One region of the Bradyrhizobium sp. USDA 10063 genome, then DNA from elsewhere that is predicted to be linked to it. Evidence: riboswitches for the same ligand, from Rfam matches in the RefSeq annotation. Region 1 holds a riboswitch; each other region holds the start of a gene.
What was found. Region 1 has a riboswitch for cobalamin ahead of ACVJGD_RS41855 (TonB-dependent receptor). Riboswitches for the same ligand answer to the same signal wherever they lie in the genome.
Positions count from the first base shown of each region.

Region 1 (4,207 bases):
GATTGGCGGCAGCGCCGCCCAGCGCTCGCGATTGGTCAACTGCGGGAACGCTACGTACATCATGACGATGCCCGAGACGAACCACATCGCAAACAGCAGGCAGGTCGCGATGCCGATCCAGCGATGGGTGATGTAAAGCCACCGCCGTCCTCTCCGGAGCAAGGCGCGGCGCATCATCAAAACTTCACGTTGATGCACACTTCTGCCGTGCGCGGCATGCCGAGCAGCCACTGCCCGGCATAAGGCGACGACGTGGCGTAGACGGTGTCGAAGAGATTGTAGATGCGAAGCGCGACCGTGGTTTGCTCGTCAGGCTTCCAGCGTAGTCCGCCGTTGACCACGGTGTAGGCGGGGCGAAGCTGCGTATTGGCGTTATCGGAAAAGGTTTGTCCCACAATCTGCACACCACCATAGACGGACCAGTTCGCCGCGAAGTCCCAGGTCAACCAGACGTTCGATACTTGCTGCGGCGCGTTCAGCGGAACGTTGCCGGCGTGGCTGACGAGTTTGCCGCCTACCACCTGGCTGAAGTTGTCGTACCTGGCCCGCAGCACCGCGAGATTGGCATCGACGCGCCAGCCGCCATCCAGCGCCAGGCCGATCGATGCTTCGATCCCGCGCGAGGATTGCTGGCCGATTTGCAACGCCAGTCCGGCAGGATTGCTGGGATCCGGGACCAGCAGGTTGTTCTTGACGATCTGGTATCCTGCGAGCGTCCACTCGCCGCGACCGCCCCAGAACGACTGCTTGACTCCAACCTCTCTTTGCTTGCCGGTGGCAAGCTGGAAGGTTTTCTGCGTGGCCGACAGCGAGATAAGATTGGTGACCGGATCGACGGCTGTCGCATACTGTCCGTAAAATGCAAGGTTCGAGATCGGGGTGTAGACCACGCCGGTTCGCCAGCTCGTACCCGACAGCGAGATATCGAAACTGTTCGCTGGGGTCCTGTAATCGGTGCGGTCGACATCCGGCCGATCGAACCTGATACCGCTAACAACGGACAGCTGATCGGTCAGCGACAGCCGGTCCTCGGCAAACAACGCGTATTGATTGACGATTGCGTTGTAGCCGGGCGTGGTTCGCGTCGTGGTGGCCGCAAACAACCCCATGTTGACGGCATAGGGGCTGACCGAAGACGCGCCGCCATAGGGCGAATTGTTGGTGTGGGTAAAATCCACCCGGTTGATGTCGAAACCCGCAACGAACTCATTGCCGAAGCCCAGCAGATGGCCACGAAACGTCGCGTCCATCCGGTTGCCCACTTGAGCCTGGTCGTGGAAGATCTCGATGTAGCTGGTTCGGTTGATCAACAGTGTCGCAGGATTCCAGGCATAACTCTCGACATCACGCCAATGCCGACGGCTGGTCAGGTAGTAGAGTGTGTTCTGAACCTTGATGCCGTCCGTCACGTCCCACTCGGTCTTGAACTGGCTCCAGTTATCCTGATAGCGGATCGCACTGTCGAGCACGTTGTAGTTCTTGAACCGCAACGCGCCGTCGATCGCGCCGTTGATCAGCGGTGTGCCGAAATAGCGCGAGGGGCTTCGATTGCCGTAGTCGTTCGAGAGTGTGAAAGCGAGGTTTTCGGCGGCCTCGACCCGCACCGCGGCGGAGATCGCCAGATTCGATGTCTCGTCGCGATCGACCCAACCGTTCGACATGTTGCCGACGGCATTGACGCGATAGGATACGGTCGGATTGATCGGTCCGCCGCTATCCACCGCGATGCGTCGCGTCGTATTGGTGTCGAGCGACATCTCGGCATCGTTGTAGGGCGTCGTGACGGGTTTTTTGGGGATCACATTGATGATCCCGCCGATCGCGCCTTCTCCGTACAGAACGGAGGCTGGCCCGCGCATGACCTCGATGCGATCCGCCGACCACGTATCGAATGGAAAGGTCGCGGTTCCGGCACCAACATAGAGGCGAGTGCCGTCATAAAGCGTCATCACCGAATTGCTTCCAGTGAAGCCGCGTGTGCTGAACGAGAGGCCGCCATTGCCGGGGGCCGGGCTCGCGCTAAAACCCACGGCGTTCTGGGTGACCGCGTCCGTGACATTATGCTGGCCGCGTTCTGCGATGGTCTGCGACGTGATCGTTTCGACGCTGGCGGGCGTCTGCAGCGGAGTGAGGTTGAGGCGGCTGCCACTCGCGTTCTGCTTGTTCAGGTTCAGCGTTGGAAATGACGTATCGGATGTTGCGATCGAGGGCGTGGGGCTTCGCGTCGCTGCGGTTCGGCTCGACTGAGTCCGCGCTGTCGAAGTCGAACGCTCACGATCAAGGCGCTTGGGTTTGGTTGGAGGCGTTTGGGGCTGGGTAACGCTTACCGGAGGCAAGACATGGGGCGAATCAGACTGCTGGGCCTTTGCCGAACAAGACTCGAGCAGCAGAACCGGTAGGAAATATCTGAAAGCGAGTTGGGCAGCACGACGCTGCCTTGGGATAGTAACGATAGAGAGCACGAGCGGCCTCGGTATGACGTCAGTGGCACGTCACCGCAAATGAGGTCTCGCTCGAACGTGCCTGGCACGACGGACGAAAACAATGTCTATACTCCCCGACCGACATTTTCGCGTGTGACCACGGCTGACGGCAGGTCTCCTGGCTTGCGGGTCCCAACCCTTCGTCGCCTTCCCAGGACCGAGGCTCCCAGTGGCGCATGACGAAAGATTCGCCGCTCACAGTTGCGGGGGCAGCCGCGGCATAGGGGAGAAGTCCCGCACCGCGTTCCCTTTTGATCCCCGTCAAGGGGAACCGTCACACGTGTTCTAGGGGGTTGTCTAAGCCGAAGTCAATCCTATCGTTGCCGCCTTGAACGGAGCGGATAAGCCAATTGAAGGCAGAGGGGCTGCGTACTTCGACGACAGGCTCATTCGAAGGGACATCTCGAAGGATAGCGGCGGCCACCCGCGGCAGAAGATGCTCGACCGAATCCCATAATACACCCCGTGCACCCTACCGCAAGTTACTGCAACGGCGGATATGTCGCGATCTTACGCTCGCCCTGCCAAAGTTCGGCTGTGCAATCATGCGCGAGTTGCTGAGCCCGCTCCTTGGCCGTGTCCTCGTCCGCACAAACAAGATCAATCCGGCTAACAATGTAACCGTCAGGCCCCATCAGATAAGCCCTGTACTCTTCCATCGAAGTCGCCCCGTGTCGCTCGGCTGACGGCCAGCATGTCATCCGTAGAACGGCTCCAAATTGTTTGTCATCGGAGCGTGAGGCTATATCGTTCTCTTTTTTGTTCTTCCTTAACCCTTGCGGCGATAGCAATGCGGCGCTCGTAGTCCTGGGCCAAATCCAAAAGACGCCGCTTGATGAAGGGATCGGCCTTCTGACGACCTAGCTGTCGGCAGAATTCGCCGGAGGAAAGTTCGGCGCGTGTCTTTTTTCCGTGTTCGAGATAGGCATCGCCTATGACGATTGTTCGAATGGGAATGTCTTCGACCTTGGGGGTGGCCTTTGCTACCGTCATACTATCCATATCGAGCGCGACATCGCTGATTGATGGATTGTGCTCTTTCAGCGCAACTAATCCGGATGAGCGGCAAGCTTCCAGCTCCGGTTGAGCCAAGGCAGCGCCAAACCAAAGTTGCAGGAACAAGGCTGCGACGAAAGACAAGCGAAACGACATGATTCATCCACTGCAGCTTACGGGGATAGTTCCCTAGCCACCACCTGAGGCCAACGGAACCTTCCCAACATGCAAGAGGCGGCCGCCCTAGAAAGGCTATCGGCGCCTTTCGATCAAGACGCCTAACAAACGGCGATCGCCAAAGCTTGCTCGCTCAAGGCCCTCCCTAACTTGATTTCGACGGCGCTCGCGCCAGAGATCAAACCAACAGCCCGCGCGCATCCAGCCAAAAGCGTCTTCGGGTGCTCCTCCAAGGTTGGTGTGGATGCAGGCAACCAAGGATCGGTGGAGATGTTCCTCGATGATAATGCCTGGCTACCGAACCATATGTTAAAAAGTCTACCTTGGGATGCTCCGAAGATTGGATTTCCATCTCACCGGTCTGCCCAAGCACAAAAAAGAGACGGCAGCCGACGGAACGACGAGGCACAGTGGGTTCGGATAGCGGAGACGGAATCTCGAGAGCGGGACACGCCGGTCGGTGGCCGCACAATGTAACGCCCGTGCCGCCCCTGTCCAATTTGGTGCCATGACGCCTAAGGCTGCCGTTCGCAGCCATTCGCTCGCGAGGT
Region 1 is NZ_JBSSGP010000002.1:8,514,451-8,518,657, forward strand. Features, by position in the region: gene ACVJGD_RS41850 (PepSY domain-containing protein) at 1-174, opposite strand, end outside; gene ACVJGD_RS41855 (TonB-dependent receptor) at 177-2,336, opposite strand; cobalamin riboswitch at 2,575-2,774, opposite strand; gene ACVJGD_RS41860 (hypothetical protein) at 3,210-3,635, opposite strand.

Region 2 (4,207 bases), 740 kb from region 1:
TTAAATTTGCTGTAGGGCAGCTCGATCGGATTAAGATCAGGCGAGTATTTCGGGAGATACCGCACGCTCGCCTTTGCCTTCTCAATCGCGTGCCTAACGGCAGGCGCCATGTGAACTCGGCAGTTGTCCATCACGACGATGTCGTTGCGCCGAAGGGTTGGAACCAAGCACTGCTCAACATAGGCGAGGAACATTTCTCCGGTCATAGCTCCCTCGATCACCATCGGGGCAGTCATTTTATTGTGGCGCAAGGCCGCCACGAAAGTGATGGTCTCCCATGACCCCAGCGGAACGGCGCCGATCACCCTGACACCCCTTGGCGCACGCCCCCGGAGCCGCGCCAGATTTGTGCTGACCGCAGTCTCGTCGATAAAAACGAGCCGGGCGGGATCAAGAAAACCTTGCTCTCGTATCCAACGTCGGCGAGCTCGCGCAACGTCCTCTCGCTGCCGTTCAGTAGCCTGCAGGCTTTTTTTTAAAGGTGATGTTGTGACGGTCGAGAAAGCGCCAGAGCGCGCTGCGGCTGGTTCGAATTCTCCGCTTGCGCAGCTCTGCAAGCGTCTCCACCAGGGTCAGGTCTGGATGCTCAGCAACCACAGCCAAAATCTCGGTTGCGAACTCTTCGAGCGGCGAAACGCTTCCGCCGCGCGGCTTCGCAGCGGCGCTGTTATCGTCCCGCCAGCGCTGCACCCACTTGACCGCCGATGCTACACTCACCTCGAAGCGTTCGGCCGCCTCGCGCCGCGACGCGCCCGCAGCCACGGCCTCGATAACGCGTTCCCGCAGGTCACAAGAATAGGCCTTCGGCACCGCCCGCCCCCGCCGGCAAGGAGAATCAATGCACACAGTCTCCATCATCGCTAACCGTTTGGGAATCCCCCAGATTCAAATCGGGCGAAAACCGCTATAGTTCGCGCGCCAGCACCGATATCGCGGCTCCGCCCGAGGCGAAATTCGACATCATGGCGATCGTCACCTCCTGAGGATACGCGCCCCCCTGAGCAACAATGCCGTGATCGCTAGCGAATATGGTGATCGGCACGCGGGCTGCACGAGGTTGCCTCAACTGTTGCAGACCGGCAAGCTCAATCGCGATTTGCTCGAGCCGGCCAAGTGCCCCCGGTCGGCTTGGTAAGTTGAGCCCGACGCGCGAGTGCGGCGGCGCAATGGACGGCCACGTCAGGATCTGCGTTTCAGGATACAGCTGTCCATGATCCAGCCATGTCGCTCGCGCGCCTGTTGCCGTGCGGCGACGATGCGAGGCCCCACGTCGGAAAGCTCACCCGACATGGTGATCTGATTGGTCATCCCGAGATAGGCACCCCACCAGATGTGGATTCCTTTGGGCTTCAAGGACTGGAACGCCGCGCCGCCATCCAGTAACACGACAACAGTGTCGGCGCTATCAGGCCAGCCGCCCTCACGCAACCGCCGCCCGGTGGTAACTAAGAAGGGTTCGCCGACATCGTTCAGCGGCAGCGCATGCGCCGCGCACAGCGCCTGGATAGATGTGATGCCCGGAACCACGTCGATGGTCGGCAACGGATTGAGCCTGCGCGCGATCCGCAAGGACGAGTCATAGAGCGAAGGATCCCCCCAGATCAGCAGCGCAACGCGCCCCGTGTTTCCAAGGTGGCTCGCTATTTCTCGCGACCAGGTTGCAGCGACGGCGTCGTGCCATTCGTCCACGGCTTTCCGGTAATCTGCCACGCAGGCGTCCCGCACGGGCAGGTCGAATTCCGCGATGCGCGTCCGATCGTTGGTGAGTACCTCTGCGCAAATCGTCCGCCGCAACTCGGCGAGGTCGGACTTAACAGCTCCCTTGCGAGGGATCAGGATGAGATCGACTGCATTGAGGGCACGGATCGCGGCGAGCGTGAGCTGTTCGGGATCGCCGCAACCGATACCTATCAGGGAGAGCGTCAGCATCACTGATACGAAGGCCGCCGTCGGGTCCGCCTTTCTAGGTCGTCAGCGGGCGTTGTGGAGACGCTGGGTGACGAAGCCCTCGACTGTGACGCCTCGCAGCGACTTTGCCAGAGCAAGCGCGGCCAGATCGGCTAATGGCTCGATCACGATGACAAACGTGTAGGAAGCGGCAAAAGTCGCGATGTCGGCGAGGTTGGACGCGCCAAAGCCCGCACCATAGAGCGCCCAGAACGCGACCCATGCCACAATGCCGGACTGATACGCCGTCGAGAGCGCCAGCGCCTGGCTATATTGTAGGTCAACATAGGCCGTATTTCGAGGAATGATCCGCTGAGCGAGCGCGTGGACCGCAAACAATGGCACCAGCAGCGTGGTGAGGTTCATGCCGTATTGCGGCAGGTCGGTCGGCACGAAGAACAGGCCCTGCAGCAGAAGACCGAGCGCGAGCCCGAGTGCAGCCGGTGCCGTACCGAACAAGAGGAACAAGGTCGAGCCGAGGATGAAATGCACCTCCGAGACACCGACCCGAAAATGCGGGAACAGCTCGAAGAACGAAAATACCAGCGCCGTCGTTGCAATCGTGCGCACGACAAAAGAAGCGACACCCTGCTCGCGCACGGTATCGACCGCGAGCTTCAGGGTACAGCTGGCCGCGGCGGCGCCCGTAGCGTAGCTCAGCACGAGCTTGGCTCCCGTCACAATCCCCGGTTCAATGTGCATGGTCCACGTCCTTCCTGCCGTCACACGCGACGGCCATGGCGTCAAAACTTGCAGGGCCGGTCTCCTGGCTCTCGGTTCGACAGGGAGTGCGGTCTTCCCCGGCATGATTGCCCAATAGCGGATCGGATCCCTGCACCGCTTTAAGTCGCGGGACCGGCCGGGGCTTCGGGCACCGCAACTCGGCCCCTATGCCATTCCCGATTATGCTCCGGCGCGTTGCGCCGCGTTGAGTACCATGCCTTCCCTGTGTGCCCCTTTCGCGGAGCAGGCGTCAAGGGGCGAAGTCGGATCCACGACGGCATCATCACGGTGACCCCCTCGAGCGGATGAGAGAGGCATTCATGCTTCGGCCCAGTAACGGATCAGGTTGGGATAGATGCCGGTCAATTCGACCCGTTTCAGGATCGTCTCGCCCAAGCCGCTGAACCAACGCCTGGATGGCGGTGTCGAGATCGAAGATCAGGCTGCGGCCCCCCGCATCCCGTACCATGCTCTGCAACAAGAAAGACGCAACACGCGTGCCCCGTGTCACGTCCGTGACCGGATGCAGACTTGAAGCAGGATAAAGTACGAGATCGCCGGCCGGCAGCTTCAGTTCATGGGAGCCATAGAGGTCCTCGATGACGAGCTCGCCGCCGTCATAATCCTCCCGCTCCGAAAGGAACAGCGTAACCGACAGGTCGGTCCGGATCGGCACGCCCGTCAGCTGGCCTTCCCTCACCGGATTGTCGACATGCAGGCCGAAAAGTTGGCCATCGGCGGCCGCGTACCGAGACAAAGGAGACGAAACGGTCACCTCTCCTCCGCAATTAGGTGGAAGAACGTGCCTGTGGCGTGACCACGCCGCGAACCGGTTTCGGCAACCACGGCGCCGGTCGCATCGCGCACGACAGCGAGAGCTTTATCTGGTTGCGCGATGATCGTGGAATAGTGAAACTCGTGGCCTCGAAGACGTGCGCCGGGTTTGTGCCCCGGCATCGAAGCAGCGAGCTCCGCAAACCGGTAGCCCAGATGCATGCGACGCTCGGCAAAACTCGTCTCAAGACCGAGCAAACCAACCATCTCATGGCGAACGCCATCACCGTCGGTCAGGGCGTTGCCCATCACCATATAGCCCCCGCATTCGCCGTGCACGGGTCGCGTCTCGGCGAAGGCGCGCAGCCTTCCGCGAAACCGTATGTTGGCCGCTAGCCGGCCGGCATGTAACTCAGGATAGCCGCCAGGCAGCCAGCAGATGTCGGCACTATCATCAGGGCCCTCATCGGCAAGCGGCGAGAAGATCGTGATCTCGGCTCCGGCCGCGCGCCAAGCCTCCACCATGTGCGGATAGACGAACGAGAATGCAGCGTCGCGCGCCAGCGCGATGCGTTGGCCGGGCGGCGTGACGTTTAAGTCGTGTGCGGCGCTCGGCGCGGTCCAGGTGCATATTGCCGATTCCAGCACGCTATCCAGATCGACATGATCCGTGACGAAGCGCGCGGCTTCGGCAACCAGGCCGTCGACCTCGGCCTGCTCTTCCACCTGCACCAGGCCAAGGTGCCGCTTCGGCAAGGTGATT
Region 2 is NZ_JBSSGP010000002.1:7,779,241-7,783,447, reverse strand. Features, by position in the region: one part of gene ACVJGD_RS38590 (IS630 family transposase) at 1-462, opposite strand, end outside; one part of gene ACVJGD_RS38590 (IS630 family transposase) at 461-855, opposite strand; partial or broken gene ACVJGD_RS38585 (nicotinate-nucleotide--dimethylbenzimidazole phosphoribosyltransferase) at 908-1,178, opposite strand; gene cobF (precorrin-6A synthase (deacetylating)) at 1,180-1,929, opposite strand; gene ACVJGD_RS38575 (energy-coupling factor ABC transporter permease) at 1,972-2,649, opposite strand; cobalamin riboswitch at 2,687-2,902, opposite strand; partial or broken gene ACVJGD_RS38570 (Fe2+-dependent dioxygenase) at 2,989-3,424, opposite strand; gene ACVJGD_RS38565 (cobyrinate a,c-diamide synthase) at 3,442-4,207, opposite strand, start outside.
Region 2: another riboswitch for cobalamin. It lies ahead of ACVJGD_RS38575 (energy-coupling factor ABC transporter permease); the one in region 1 lies ahead of ACVJGD_RS41855 (TonB-dependent receptor).

Region 3 (4,207 bases), 750 kb from region 1:
TTCTTCGCACAAGGCCCTCAGGTGTCGGAGCGTCGAGACGGGCAATGTCGAGAACGCATCCAGGCGCGGGTCATCACGACAGTCGGCCGGAAGCACCGCAAGCGCGATGTCGCGCTCCTTCGCCAGTTGATGCAGGGCAGCCAGCCCATATGACCAGTAGGATTCGCCACCGATCAAGCGCACCAAGATGCCGCGCGCATGCGACGCCGTCCGCTCGATATAGGTGTCGACCGAAAGCGGATGACGCAGCTCTGCGAGATTTGCGAGCCTCAGCGACGGCAGGCCGCCGCGGCCGCGGCGCCAGCCGGAAGCGAAAGCGGCGAGATCGCTATCGGAGTACGAGAGCACAACAAGGTCGGCCGGATCCTGGCCGAGATCCTTAGGCGTCGCGGTCTCCTCAAGACCGCGGCTCTCGCGAAAGACGACGTGCATCAGACACCAAGTCCCGCCCTGATGGCAGGCTCATCGATATTGTTGTGTTCACCGATCACAACCAGCTTCGACTGCCTCGGCCGCGTGCCCCAGGGTATATCGAACTGATGTTGCACCCGCTCCCCGACTGATTGCAGGAGCAATCGCATTGGCTTGCCCGCGACCGCGATGTATCCCTTCGCGCGCAGGACGTTCTGTTCACGCGCAAGCCGCCGGATCGATGCGACCAAGGCAACGACGTCAGCAACTTCCGGGAGATCGACGACAACCGAGGCGAAGTCGTTGTGCTCGTGTTCTTCTTCGCCGTCATGATGAGAAGGTCGCGCGGCGAGATCGTCTTCTGCAGCTGCTTCGAGACCAAGGATTACGCGCGCATCGACTGCACCGTCGACGACCGGCAGCATCGGCACGCGACGCGGCATTTCGGCGAGGATCGCCGCCTTGGCCGCTTCAACTCCGTCCGCGCCAGCAAGGTCCGCCTTAGTGAGCAGCACGATATCCGCGCACGCGATCTGATCCTCGAACACTTCCGACAGCGGCGTCTCGTGATCGAGGTTTTCATCGGCCGCGCGCTGTGCCTCCACCGCGGCGAGATCCGGCGCAAAACGGCCGGCCGCCACCGCCTCGGCGTCGGCCAGTGCAATCACGCCGTCGACCGTGATCCTTGAACGGATCTCCGGCCAATCGAAGGCCTTGAGCAACGGCTTCGGAAGGGCGAGGCCCGACGTCTCGATCAGAATATGGTCGGGCTTTACCCTGCGCGAGAGCAGCTGCTCGATGGCGGGAATGAAGTCGTCGGCGACCGTGCAGCAGATGCAACCATTGGCGAGCTCGACGATGTTCTCGGCGGGACAGTCGGCGTCCGCGCAGGATTTCAGAATCTCCCCGTCCACGCCCTCGCTGCCGAACTCGTTGACGAGCACCGCAAGCTTCTTGCCGTTCGCGTTGGCAATCAGGTGCTGGATCAGGGTCGGCTTGCCCGAACCGAGAAAGCCCGTGACGACGGTGACCGGGACCTTGGCGAGCGTGTTCATTCTGCGGCCTCCGACAGGACAGCGATGGGTGGAATGCGGGCAAGCGATTGCTTGCGGAAGATCTCTGGCCGGCTGCGCCATGGCACGATGCCGTCGGGCGCCGCCGCATAGGCCGCAGCTCCGGCAACAGGCGCGTTTGCCTCCGACAGGGGTCCATAGACGTAGGACCAGCGTCCCGGCGCGCTGAGTGCAACCGAGCACCCCTGGCTGCAAGCCGACAGGCACTCGACTGGAACAACATTGACGCCTTCCGGCACGCCAGCCTGAAGGATCGCGCTGTGCCGATGCGCGCCTGGCGTGGCTTCGCCTTCCATTGCCGATTGGCCGGCACGGCAGGTAATGTAGACGTGAAGCGTGACGGTCATCGCCCTCCTCGACGTTTGGCGGAGGCGATGAGGCGCACGAACCGTGGACATAGGGGTTCGCTGCCGTCGCGGAGCACCCCGTCCGCCGGTCTCAAATCTCTGCGCTGGCAGGTCTCCCGGCTTGCGGAGCAGGTTTTCCCTTCGATCTCCACCTTCCCAACCCCTTAACAGGTCAGTGGCTCTTGAAGATCTCTCCGGTCACGGTCGCGGGGGCGGCTGCGTTTCAGGCTCAGGCTTCGTGGCTAGAGCCCTATCGCATTCCCTCTTCGCCTGTCGTAGGACAGGAACCAACGCCGCTCCACCATTTGCCCAAGCGTGCAACTTGTCAAGCCAAAGGAACGTCCAGATGACTTCCGAGACTGATACCGCTGAGGAGGAGACCGTGATCTCGGAAGCCTCGCTGGACAACCGCCATACGACCAAAATGGCCAAGAAAAAAGTCGCGCGCGACCGGATGAGGGCGACTAAGAGCCGCGAAAGGGACTCATCATCGTCCACACCAGGGGCAAGAAAAATCTTCTTCGGCCTTCGGCATGATCATGCGGTGCGTAGCGCATGGCTTCCCCTGCGCCGTCGTACAATTCATCAAGCGTGCGTGGGACACCGGCGAGCGCCGCCTGCTGACCGGACGTTTTGGCGATCTGTGCCAGTTCCATGCGATGGGTGAAGGCTTTACCTGGGAAACACAGGACCGCGCCCGCGACATCGCCGCCGTCCGTGCCGCATGGGAAAGCCCATGCAGCTGATCGCCGATCAAGCATTGCGCATGATCGTTCTCGAGGAGATTAACATTGCGCTTCGTTACGACTATCTGGAGATCGGCGAGGTCGTCGAGTTCGTGAAGAATTCAAAGCCACCGATGACGCACGTCGTCCTCACCGGACGTAACGCGAAGAAAGAATTGATCGACGCCGCCGACCTCGTCACGGAGGTGACGCTGGTGAAGCATCCCTTCCGATCCAAGGCGCAGCCCGGCGTCGAGCTCTGACGAAGCTACCGGGAATCCGATTCGGTGGCGCGCGCATTGATGATCCAGGGGGCAGGCTCCGACGTGGGCAATTCGCTCATCGTCGCTGGCCTTGCGCGTGCAGCGATCCGCCGCGGCTATCGCGTACTTCCGTTCAAGCCGCAGAACATATCGAACAATGCGGCCGTGACCGCCGACGGCGGCGAGATCGGACGCGCGTAGGCATTGCAGGCGCAAGTCGCAGGCGTCGAGCCCCATACCAACATGAATCCCGTCCCGCTTAAGCCGGAGACGGAATTGGGTGCCCAGATCATCGTGCAGGAACGCCGCCTGGCGACGCTGGGCGCCCGTGCATACGCTGCGATGAAGCCATCGCTGATGGAGCCCGGTCCTCGAAAGTTTCGGACGCCTGAAGCGTCGCGCCGATCTTGTTCTGGTCGAGGGCGCCGGCTTGCCCGCATTCATGTGGCTGATTCCGCCGGCGCGGTCGGATGGACTTTCGGCCGGAGCCGGACAGCCGCCGGGGCGAAGCGCGGCAATTGCATTTCGTCTCGGGGCTCTTTGTCTCGTGTGCGGTTTCGGGTCGAGCAAGGCGGTGATCGGAGCGATTCTGCTCTCACTGGCGGGGCTGATACTGGCGTGGCTTGCAACGAGGCAGGTCGGAGGACAGACAGGTGATATATTGGGCGCGTTCGAACAGATTGGCGAGATCGCGATCTTGTTGATGGCGACCGCCCTCCTCCATGCGGAACTTCGACTTTGATGATCTCATTCGATGAAGCTTTTCGCCGACAATTGCGCGAACTGTTCGTGTGGCGCCGCGACGTGCGGCGCTTTCGCCCCGATCCGCTGCCGAGCGGCGCCATGGAGCGGCTCATTGAGATCGCCTGCCCATCCCCCTCGGTCGGCCTGAGTCAGCCCTGGCGCTTCGTAATCGTTGATAGTGAAGCGCGACGGCGCGCGATCATTGAGGACTTTAAGACCTGCAATGCCTGCGCGTTAAGCGCCTATTCCGGTGAGCGGGCGGCGCGCTACACGACGCTGAAGCTCGCCGGCCTCGAAGAGGCGCCTGGGCATCTGGCGGTATTCTCGGAAAAAGCATGCGAAACCGGGCACGGGCTGGGTCGTGCGACGATGCCGGAGACCATCGACTATTCCGTCGTCGCGGCCATTTGCTCGGCATGGTTGGCCGCGCGTGCAGAAGGCATCGGGATTGGCTGGGTGTCGATACTCAATCCGGTCCGCATCTGCGAGATTCTCGACGTGCCGGCGTCCTGGAAGTTGATCGCCTATCTTTGCGTCGGCTACCCCCAGGCGGACTTTGACCGACCTGAGCCTGAACGGGCCACGTGGGAATATCGACGAAGGTCGACCGAATTCACGACTCGACGTTAAGGCTGTCGAACATT
Region 3 is NZ_JBSSGP010000002.1:7,765,367-7,769,573, reverse strand. Features, by position in the region: gene cobN (cobaltochelatase subunit CobN) at 1-432, opposite strand, end outside; gene cobW (cobalamin biosynthesis protein CobW) at 432-1,466, opposite strand; gene ACVJGD_RS38510 (DUF1636 family protein) at 1,463-1,831, opposite strand; cobalamin riboswitch at 1,921-2,138, opposite strand; partial or broken gene cobO (cob(I)yrinic acid a,c-diamide adenosyltransferase) at 2,178-2,819, shown strand; partial or broken gene ACVJGD_RS38500 (nucleotide-binding protein) at 2,859-3,258, shown strand; gene ACVJGD_RS38495 (adenosylcobinamide-GDP ribazoletransferase) at 3,262-3,561, shown strand; gene bluB (5,6-dimethylbenzimidazole synthase) at 3,561-4,193, shown strand.
Region 3: another riboswitch for cobalamin. It lies ahead of ACVJGD_RS38510 (DUF1636 family protein); the one in region 1 lies ahead of ACVJGD_RS41855 (TonB-dependent receptor).

Region 4 (4,207 bases), 5.0 Mb from region 1:
CCGGGAGGCATGTATTTGATGCCCACCTCCTTCTGGTCACCGGTGACCGGAATGAAGGCCCGACCAAAAAAGTCGGTACCTGCCGTCGGCGTGAAGGTCTGCGAGTAGCTTGCATAAGGCGCGACGCCGTTGTCGAAAGCATAGATCAGGCCGGCGTTGTACGTCAGGGCATGGTCGGGCTGCCGCGTCCAGGGCGGGTTGGAGAGCACCCCTGTTGCCAGGTTGAGCGAGCGGGTCTTCTGATCTTGCTGGAGTTGATCATAGCGCGCGCCAAGCAGGACCGACAGGCGGCCGATCTCGGTGCGATCCTGCACATAGGCGCCGGCCTGCCGCTGATCCTGATAACGGAATGTGGTGATCGGGATCGGGCTCGCGAACGGCTGTCCATAGATGGGATTATAGAGATTGAGCGGACTCGCTGCGCCAGTGCCTGTACCCTGGAAATTCGGGACCGCGGAATAGTCGGCGCCAAACAGCACATGATGGCGCAGCGGGCCCATATCGAAATCCGCCTTCAGGCGGTTGTCGATCTGGTACATGTCGATCTGGAAGGTTTGGTTGGCCGCGATCCGGTTCGTTGTCGTGGTGTTCGGGGTCGCGCTGCTCTGCACTTCGTTCAGATTGATATCGATGTTCTGGTAATAGAAATTCTGCTGGAACGAGAATACGTCGTTGAACTGATGCTTGAACTCGTAGCCAATGCGGGCCTGCTGCACCGATGTGTTGTGGTAGCTGGGCTCCCCGAGAAACAGGTTACGGGAGATGAACTGACCGGTCGGGCCGGGAACGATCGTGCCCGCGTAGGGCAGCGGCTGTAATACCGTGAGCTTGGGATCGTTCTGATAGGCCGCGAGTATTGTAAGGCTCGTATCCTCGTCGATTCGCCACGTGAAGGATGGCGCGATGAAGGCGCGCTCGTCTTTGGTGAAGTCGATTTGACCGTCGCCGATCCTGCCAAGGCCGACCACGCGATAGAGCAGCGAATGATCCGACGTGACCGGGCCGCCGACATCGAATGCGCCTTCCAGCGAATTGCGTATTCCCATCCGCAGCAGGACTTCGCCGAAGGCCTGATCGGTTGGACGCTTGCTGACGAGGTCCCAAAGACCGCCAGGGCTGCCCTGGCCGTACAAGGTCGCGGCGGGTCCCTTGAGAACATCGATGCGCTCGAGCCCGTACGGTTCCAGGCCGTAATTGTTGACGTTGAGCCGCAGCCCATCGAGGAATTGCAGGCCTTGGAAACCGCGGATCGAAACATAATCGCGGGTAAACTGGCCCTCCCGGAAATAGGTGCTCACGCCGGCCGTGTATTGCAGGGCGTCCCGCACGCTCTGCACGTCGCGGTCGGTCATCTCCTGCCGGGTCACCGTCGAGACCGAGCGCGGCCACTGCAGGATCGGCGTTCCGACCTTGGCGCCGGCCTCGGTGGTGCGGGCGACGTAGCCGTCAACGCCATCTCTGCCCTGATTCGTGCTGGAGGTATCGGAAGCCGGCGACACCGGGGCGGGGTTGGCATTGGAGCGGGACGTTCGCGACGCGCGATGCGCTGCGTTTCGTGACCTTGCCTGCTGTGCAGCACCCGGCGGCCGTGCGCTCGGCTGGCCGGGGTGCACCACCACCGGCGGCAGCGCAGGATCGGGTCCCGCTTGTTGCGCCTGAGCCGGTAGGCCCGCTGTCAGCACCATCATTGCGGCGCCGGCAACACCAGACTTGAACGCTAAACGACTTAATCCGGCGACAACACTAAACTGAATTCTCAATACGAACCCCCAACGAGCGAAATGAACGGCGATCGCGAGCCTGCGTGCAAAAGCACGCGGCATGCATCACCGCGCACGACGCCGGCAACGACCTACGGCAGCTTTCTGATTGGCAGAACCGAACGGGCCCCCACGGCAACGTGACACGTCACCGCGACAAATCCCCAGGGGATCAGGCGCTGTAAGCGCCCTTAACCTTGAGAATTTCGCTTCGGCTCACCCCGACCGACGCGTTTCGCCCGTGACCACGACAAACGGCAGGTCTCCTGGCTTGCGGATCATCGCCTCCTGATCGCCTTCCCGGATCCGAGATCCAGTGGCACATGACCAGAGACTCACCGCTTACAGTTGCGGGGGCAGCTGCGGCGTTGGGACAGAGCCCGCACCGCATTCCCTTTTGATCTCCCGAAGGAGAACCGTCGCGATCACAATAGGTTTTTTCAGAAACCGCTGTCAACAATACGCGAGTAAGCAGACGACATCATCTCCGCGCCGATCTTTCTGCGGTAAGTCTGTAGAGCGGTGTCGAAAAACCGAGCTGCTGCGGTGGACTATCAAATCGACCGGATGACGGCGGCAACGCCCAGCAGAAAACCGACCTCGAACACCTGCTCGATGGCCCCGAGCACGTCGCCGGTATAGCCGCCGATCAGCCGTCGCGACCACAGCGTGACGGCAACTGCCAGTGCGATGCCGCAAGCGATGCCGGCAAGAAGGGCGAACGGAGCATGTGTGCCGGAGGCCGCAGCGAGCGGTGTCAGCGCGAGCAGCACCACGATCGTCGCGAAGCCGATTTCGCCTGTCCGGAGCGTCGAGGGTGCATAAGCCACCTTCATCGAGGAGATGTTGCCGGCATATTTCATCCAGCCGAGGACCGGCAGCGCCACGGCGCGGCCGGCGGCTCCACTTGCAATCAGCGCCGCCGCGCCAGTCCAGGCCGGCATCTCAGTGAGCGCCGCCACGCGCAATGCGATCGCGAAAACGAGTGCGAGCGTGCCATAGGTTCCGATCCGGCTGTCCTTCATGATGGTGAGACGCTGTTCGACCGTCCAGCCGCCGCCAAAGCCGTCCGCGGTGTCGGCCAGGCCATCCTCGTGCAATCCGCAGGTGAGGAGGACGCTTGCCATCACCGCCATGAGCGCCGCGATCACCGGTCCCAGTATGAGGGATGTGAACAGAAGGGCGGCCGCCGAAACCAGACCGACGATCGCGCCGACCAGCGGGAAGAATGGCGAGGAGCGGGCCAGCCAATCGGAATCGGGCGCATCCTTCGAATCGCCGACCGGGATGATCGTCAGGAATCGGACCGCGTCGCGAAAACGATCCAGGCTCATCTAGATCTTTCCCTCCAGCACGTCGCTGAGGTCGGCGACGTCGGTCAGCAGGCGGGACGCTGCCCGCACCAGCGGGACCGCCAGCAACGCGCCGGTGCCCTCGCCAAGTCTCATGTCGAGAGCGAGCAACGGCCGCGCCTGAAGCGCCGTCAGCACGATATCGTGACCCTTCTCGGCCGACCGATGCGCAAAAACGCAATAGTCGCGCGTCGCCGGCGCCAGCCTGACGGCGACAAGGGCGGCCGCAGACGAAATGAAGCCGTCGATGACGACCGGACGGTGATGCGCCGCTGCGCCAAGCGCTGCACCCGTCATCATCGCGATCTCGAAGCCGCCGAATTCCCTGAGCACCTCGAACGGCGCCGTGGCGTCGCTGCGATTGGCTGCCTTGTGGATGGCGGCGCGCTTGCGCGCCATGCCTGATTCGTCCTGGCCGGCGCCGACTCCGATGCAGTCATCCAGGGAAGCGGGCGCCAGCCGATGCACCAGGAGTGCGGAAGACGCGGTGTTGCCTATTCCCATCTCGCCGAGTGCGATGATGTCGGCACCTGCCTCGATTTCACGGGAAGCTATGGCAAAGCCGGCCGCGAGCGCCTTGTGCGCTTCCTCGGTCGACATGGCAGCCTCCCGCGCGGAATTCGCGGTGCCGGCCCGGATCTTGACATCGAAGAGGTCGGGATGGGCAGGCAGATCGCTGGCAACGCCGGCGTCCACGACGCGGATGCTGACGTCTGACGCAGCCGCAAAGGCGTTGGCGCTGGCGCGACCTGCGAGGTAGGTCCTCACCATCGCGGCCGTCACGGCGGACGGATATTGCGAAACGCCTTCTTCCGTCAGCCCGTGATCGCCGGCGAATACGAGCAGGACGGCCTTTTGTAGCGCTGCGGCGGATGGATGGGCGATCATGCCGAGCTGCACCGCCAGGTCTTCGATTCGTCCCAGCGATCCCGGCGGCTTGGCTTTGCCGTCGATTCGCGCGCGCATTGTCTTAGCAAGCGTCTGATCGATTGGAGCGATCGCGGGGATCTGCAAGTCGGATGGGATTTGGAAGGTCATGGGCGCCTCGTGAGCGCGCCTTAAGTGACTGAAGGAAAGGTGCGGGTCAACTGCGGT
Region 4 is NZ_JBSSGP010000002.1:3,523,940-3,528,146, reverse strand. Features, by position in the region: gene ACVJGD_RS18920 (TonB-dependent siderophore receptor) at 1-1,688, opposite strand, end outside; cobalamin riboswitch at 2,000-2,196, opposite strand; gene cobS (adenosylcobinamide-GDP ribazoletransferase) at 2,315-3,094, opposite strand; gene cobT (nicotinate-nucleotide--dimethylbenzimidazole phosphoribosyltransferase) at 3,095-4,150, opposite strand.
Region 4: another riboswitch for cobalamin. It lies ahead of ACVJGD_RS18920 (TonB-dependent siderophore receptor); the one in region 1 lies ahead of ACVJGD_RS41855 (TonB-dependent receptor).